Regions from separate parts of the Pseudoalteromonas sp. NZS100 genome, predicted to be linked through region 3. Evidence: predicted binding sites of a transcription regulator. Region 3 holds the regulator's gene; each other region holds the start of a gene.

Region 1 (2,274 bases), on a different contig from region 3:
TAATGTCGCCCAATTGCACTAGTGTTGCTGGGCTTGAGACAATAATGCCTGCATTTTTAAGGGCAATTAAGGCTAAAAAAGCACCAATACCTGTTGCGATAGCTCGCTTGAGCACCAGAGGTATGGCATTAATAATCCATTCTCTGACTTTAAATAAACTTAAAAATAAAAATATACAACCCGACATAAAAACAGCCCCTAATGCGGCTTGCCAGGTATAACCCATTCCTAATACGACGCCATACGTAAAAAAAGCATTTAGTCCCATGCCAGGCGCTAATGCTAATGGATAATTAGCCCATAAACCCATTATAAAACAGCCTATCGCAGCTGCTATACAGGTAGCTACAAATGCAGCCCCTTGGTCCATCCCTGCCTCAGCAAGCATAGCCGGGTTTACAAATACAATGTATACCATAGTGATAAAGGTCGTTAGGCCAGCAACGCATTCGCGTTTAACTGTTGAGTTATTTTCGCTGAGTTTAAATAAGGCTTCAAACATAATAAACTTGTGATAGTAAAAAGTGGCGAGATTTTAACATAAAAATTATCTTTTACAGGACATTTTACCTTGCTATATACTAAACTGTTAAAGTAGTTAAAATAATAAATGAACCAATATGCTTAAAACAACACCTTGTGAGCAAGACTTAGAGCAACAGCTAGACAACATTTTAGGTTTTGTTACTCAACCAGAAAGCAGCCCCGCGCCCATTGATAATAAAAAAGATGAGCAAAGTACTATTAATAAAGCCCTATATTATTTAAAAAATAATCAAGCTCCATTGGCTGCAAAATGGATGCGCCTTGCTGCAATGGCAGGAAACCATAGAGCACAGTTTTATTTAGGTTTATTTTTTGTAAAAGGTGAAGGCGTGCCACAAAGTGTATTTCATGCTGTAGCGTGGTTGAGCTTAGCGAGTAGCCAAGGGTACGCACCTGCCACTGCAGCGGTTACAGATATACGCAAACATATCGAAACTAAGCGATTTAAAGATGCTCAATGTTATGCAGCAAGTTTGTACGAACAAATCCACCAACTCCAGTTTTCTCATATGATCCCTCGCACCAGTGAAAACACATAAACTAACTAAGTTATAAGTACTGTATACAGTTTTGAAAAATACTGTATATAGTTACAAAGATACTCCTACACAGTATAAAACCCACAAATGAAAACATGACTCAAAAATTTATTTTAAAAATACCCCCTCAAAAACAAGCCTATAACAAGTTGATTAATAAAGAATTATAGATTTAAAAACAAAAAACAATGATCAAAAGCTGAATAACTGTACAAATAAATAGCATAAAATGCTTGCACGAAAGCACTGTATAAACTACTGTATATGAATACTGTATAAAAACCCAGTGAGTGAAATTATGTTACAGCCTATTACCGTAAGAACAGTTAAAAGTTACCAACAAGACGAGCAAAGCGATTGCGTAAATTTGATCCAAATTGAAGATGAAATTTCAGCGACCTTTGAGCTTTTAAAAGTATTACACCAGTATAATAGCTCTAATGCATGGACGTTATTAATTGCACCAGATCATGTACCTAGCAAAGCTTTACTTGACTCATGCTCTATTGATACAAGTAAATTACTTGTAATTAGACAGAAGCACCTAGTAAATCTAGAGTATGTATTAAATTCTGCGTTACATAATGGAAACTTTGCAGCGGTAATTACCTGGACCGATATAGTTAATAACCAACTACTTACAAATCTATCGTTCGATTTGAGTAAAACGAATACAAAACTATATTGTTTTACTAAAAACGCTCAAACAACAGAGATACCACTCGCTCAATAAGCTTGTTAAACTAATGTTTTAGACTTTGTATTATTATTATGACTTCACTCAATACCACATTATGTTTTTGCAGCAGTGGGCACAATTATGCCGATTGCTGCGAGCCGCTTCACTTATCTGTTAAGCAAGCTGACACTCCTGAACAACTTATGCGCTCACGATTCAGCGCTTATGTTATTAAAAATGCAAAATATGTTTATCAAACCTACGCAAAAGAAAAACAAGCTGAGAATCCGGTTAAAGAAATCAATGATTTTGCTAACAGCTGTCGATTTATAAATCTTGATTTAATTGACTCAAGCCATGATGGCGATACTGGAACGGTAGAATTTAAAGCCCAATATTTTTATCAAAACTTATTTTGTGAGCTTCACGAAAAGTCGCTGTTTATTAAAGAAAACACTCAATGGCGTTATTTAGATGGCACTATATATCCTGTTGAAGATATTAAAGTAG
Region 2 (2,274 bases), on a different contig from region 3:
GCAATTGCATCTATCCAAAAGCGTGCAAATGTGAACGCGGTACAGTTAATTAGTTTTTCGTTAGCGATTAAATTACTGCTGTTTTTAGTGGTACTTAAAAACGACATGATATCTGATTGGCAGTCGCAACTTCCAAGCGACGCGCCTAATGCGTTTCTAGTCAATATTACACAAAATGAGCTTGAGCCAATTAATGAGTATTTGGCACAAAAAGATATTCAGGTATCAGAGTTTTATCCAACTATTCGTGGGCGCGTAAATGCTGTGAACGGCGAGTTGGTAGCGCGTTCTGTATCGCTGCAAGACAACGAGAAAAAAGACGAAGAAGCACGTGCAGGTATTGGTCGTGAGCTAAATCTTACATGGCTTAAAGATGTGCCTGATCAAAATGAAGTAACACAAGGTACGTGGTTTGGTGAGAATGCGATGGCTGAGGCTTCAGTAGAGGAGTCGATGCTTGAGCGTTTAGATGTTGAGATAGGCGATACGCTTACATTTTTAATTGGTTCGCAGTCGTTCGACGCTAAAATCACCAGTGTGCGCAAAGTAAATTGGGCCACGCTTAAACCTAACTTTTTTATTATTTTAAGCCCGGATGTACTTGCAGATTTTCCGGCGACGTATATTTCGTCGGTACGTATAAACCCAGATCAAAAACGTGACTTTAGCCAGTTATTACGTACTTACCCTACTATTACAGCGATTGATATTGATAACTTTGTTAAGCAAATACAAACAACTATTTCGCAAGTATCGCTCGCCATTGGCTTCGTACTTGCAATTGTAGTGCTGTGTGGCGCGCTTGTACTTATATCGCAAGTGCAAGCTAGTTTAGGTGAGCGTATGCAAGAAATTGTAATACTGCGAACGCTTGGGGCTAAAAGCCGATTAATTAAAAACGCGACCCTGTATGAGTTTTTATTACTAGGCGGTTTAGCTGGTTTAGTGGCTGCATTTTTTAGTGATATAGCGCTTTTGATTGTGCAGCAACAAATGTTTGATTTAGCAGGTAAGTTACACCCACATATATGGATTATAGGTCCGGTAGCTGGCGGCGTATTTGTGGCTGGTTTAGGTTATTTAATGATTGCCCGAACACTTAAACAAAACACCCAAGGATTAGTGCGTGCCCTAGGGTAAGCTTAAACTAACATGTTCCTGTAAATGCCCACCTAGTACGTGGGCATTTTTGTTTTTCTTTGTACTGGTAATTTATACAGTGCTCTGGCATTATTAGCGTAATTTAAAAATAATAACAATGGAGCGCTGTTTGGCCATTATTTTAGGGATCGATCCTGGTTCACGTTTGACCGGATATGGCGTTGTTGCCCACCAAGGTTCTAAATTTACATATTTAGGCAGTGGTTGTATTAAGTTAGCAGATCATCCTTTTCCGGTTAGGCTTAAAATGATCTATCAAGGCATTACACAGCTTATTGAGCAGTTTTCACCAGAAACCTTTGCCATTGAAAAAGTATTTATGGCGCACAACCCCGATTCAGCTTTAAAACTAGGCCAAGCTAGAGGCGCTGCGATTGTGGGCGCTGCGATGGCCGACTTACCTGTATTTGAATACTCAGCTAGGCAAATTAAGCAAGCAGTAGTAGGCAACGGTGGCGCAGATAAAACACAAGTGCAACACATGGTAAAAAATATTTTAAAACTACCCGGTACGCCACAGGCCGATGCAGCTGATGCACTCGCTATTGCGATTTGCCACGCCCACTCAGAACAAAATTTAATTAAACTAGCGGGCAGCGCAAGCAAAACCGTTAGAGGACGTTTAAGGAAATAATTATGATAGGCCGCTTAAATGGTATTTTAGTCGAAAAACAGCCACCAGAAATATTACTCGAAGTAAGTGGTGTAGGTTACGAAGTACAAATGCCAATGACCTGTTTTTACGATTTACCAAAAATTGGTGAAAACGCGATTGTTTACACTCACTTTGTAGTGCGTGAAGATGCTCAACTATTATTTGGTTTTAATAATAAAGTTGAACGTGCCTTGTTTAGAGAGCTTTTAAAAGCAAATGGCGTAGGGCCAAAACTTGGCTTAGCTATTTTATCGGGCATGTCGGCAAAACAATTTGTAAGTTGTGTAAATAACGAAGACTCAACATCGCTTGTTAAATTACCCGGTGTAGGTAAAAAAACAGCCGAGCGTTTAGTACTCGAAATGAAAGACAGACTAAAAGATTGGGGTAATGATTTATTTACGCCATTTAGCGACAGCGCAGTAATAGAGCCAATGAGCGATGCGACAATTGCTAAT
Region 3 (2,274 bases):
GAGCACACCTGATAAAGCCATAAACCATATATGTGAGCTTATTGAATCGTGTTCGCGTAACGCACTAAAGCAATGGTTAAGCTGTTCACGTAGAACGTTTGATATTGGTTTTGAATCAGGAACTTCTCCTAAGTGCTTTAATCAAGCCTTAGATGCAGATACATTATTGCGTATATCTGCGATTGGTGCGGGTATGGAAATTACCATTTACCCAATCGAAAAGTAACTATCTTCGCTCTACGACTGCTGCGGTCATTTTTGATACGCAGCACAGCTCATTGCGGCTATTTGTAATTTTTATTTCCCATACTGAACTACGTTTGCCAATATGAAACGCTCTTGCCGTTGCTGTTAAAGTGCCGTTGCGAGATGCTTTTAAATGACTTGCGCTAATTTCCTGCCCTACACAGTAAAATTTAGTAAAATCGACAACAAAGTTAGCGGCATAGCTGGCAACTGTTTCGGCAAGTACAACGTTAGCACCGCCGTGAACCATGCCCATTGGGTTATGATGCTCAGGAATTGCCGGCATTGTGGCAACCAAATAATCATCGCCAATTTCTGTGACTTCTATCCCCATAGTTTTCATTAATGTTCCTTGGCCATTAACGCCTTGCTCTAACTGCTTGCACAGCTCTAAGGTGATGGGCTGGTACCAAATACTCATAATGTCTCCTTTGCATTTTTAATCATTTATAAACTTAGCTTTAGTTATATCCTTGAAATGTACACAAGTGAAATTACTTTAGCTATTTTAAGGCTTAATTTAAATTTGCGATTTTTATTTAACTGTATATACTCACAGTTAAATGTACTGTATGGAAAACCAGTTGTATGCGACCATTAACGAACCGCCAAGCTCAAATACTCGAACTAATTAAAGTTTTTATTAAAGACACTGGTATGCCTCCTACACGTGCTGAAATAGCGCAAACATTAGGTTTTAAAAGTGCCAATGCTGCTGAAGAACATTTAAAAGCACTTGCTAAAAAAGGCGCAATTAAAATGAAACCAGGTGCAAGCCGTGGTATTCAATTAATTGAAGAAGATGAGCCAGAACAATTAGGTTTACCGCTTATAGGGCGTGTTGCTGCTGGTTCACCTATTTTGGCGCAAGAGCACGTTGAAAGTCACTGCAAAATCGATCCATTAATGTTTAAACCGGCTGCAGATTTTTTACTACGCGTTAACGGTATGAGCATGAAAGATATTGGTATTATGGATGGTGATTTACTTGCTGTACATCGTACTCAAACCGCTGAAAACGGACAAGTTGTTGTTGCCCGCCTAGACGAAGACGTAACTGTAAAACGTCTTGAGAAAGCGGGTCGTAAAGTATTACTTCATGCTGAAAACGACGATTTTGACTCTATTGAAGTAGATCTTGAGAATGAGTCTTTTAATATTGAAGGCTTAGCCGTTGGCGTTATAAGAAACGCTGATTGGATGTGACTTTAAAAATAGCTTTTAAACAAGCAGTTTTATAAATGCGTACTAATTAGTACGCATTTTTGTTTTAAAATTTGTACTAAAAATAGGGCGTAAACAGCCCACTGACTATTTAAGCTGTAAACTTTTTTGCACTTATATTTTCCCCCTCTGAATGCGTTAAACCCCTTTGTTTTGCTCATATTTTGAACTTCCTGTCGCCCAGTTGATTACCGATTTTTTATTAATTATTCAATATCACCTGATTGTTTTTTATACTAAAACTTGCTTGTTGTTCGTTTTTTAGCTAATTGTTAATGTGCTGAGCTAATAATAACTCACAGCTTTTTAGTTTTGAGAACACACAATATACACAAACCCGTTGTTGGCGCAGCAAAACCAATCAATATTAAATGAGATTGGCTAAAAAAATAAAAATAACGAATTGGCGTTTAAGCCGTATGCCTCTTCGCTTTGCATTCGCAATAGCATCAAAGGAGCCGTCACATGGGTAAACTGACCTCTACCTTGTGGCTTATATTATGTGTTTTTTCGCACCCAGTTTTGGCTAACAGCCAATACAATATGCGCAAAGGCGTAACCGATATAAGCAATAATGTATATCAGCTGCACATGACCATATTTATAATATGTTGTGTGATTGGGGTGATAGTGTTCGCAATTATGTTTTGGGCACTTATTCATCACCGTAAATCTAAAGGGGCTGTACCTGCCCAATTTCACGAAAGCACTAAAGTAGAAATACTTTGGACTGCAATTCCGTTTGTTATTTTAATTGCTATGGCAGTACCAGCCACTAAAACCCTTATTGCAATGGAAGATGCC

Evidence for each region. Region 3 encodes LexA, which represses DNA repair genes until DNA is damaged. Its sites were predicted from a motif close to TACTGTATNNNNATACAGTA; they were not measured.
Region 1: the regulator LexA is predicted to act here: its motif matches at 1,342-1,361, upstream of I6E69_RS16045 (SulA-like leucine-rich domain-containing protein).
Region 2: the regulator LexA is predicted to act here: its motif matches at 1,203-1,222, upstream of ruvC (crossover junction endodeoxyribonuclease RuvC).

Annotation. Positions count from the first base shown of each region.
Region 1 is NZ_JADYWM010000017.1:93,088-95,361, forward strand. It holds gene I6E69_RS16035 (NCS2 family permease) at 1-502, opposite strand, end outside; gene I6E69_RS16040 (tetratricopeptide repeat protein) at 621-1,085, shown strand; gene I6E69_RS16045 (SulA-like leucine-rich domain-containing protein) at 1,384-1,818, shown strand; gene I6E69_RS16050 (YchJ family protein) at 1,857-2,274, shown strand, end outside.
Region 2 is NZ_JADYWM010000006.1:230,325-232,598, reverse strand. It holds gene I6E69_RS08780 (ABC transporter permease) at 1-1,140, shown strand, start outside; gene ruvC (crossover junction endodeoxyribonuclease RuvC) at 1,271-1,795, shown strand; gene ruvA (Holliday junction branch migration protein RuvA) at 1,798-2,274, shown strand, end outside.
Region 3 is NZ_JADYWM010000016.1:82,848-85,121, reverse strand. It holds gene I6E69_RS15570 (hypothetical protein) at 1-226, shown strand, start outside; gene I6E69_RS15565 (PaaI family thioesterase) at 227-667, opposite strand; gene lexA (transcriptional repressor LexA) at 835-1,452, shown strand; gene coxB (cytochrome c oxidase subunit II) at 1,936-2,274, shown strand, end outside.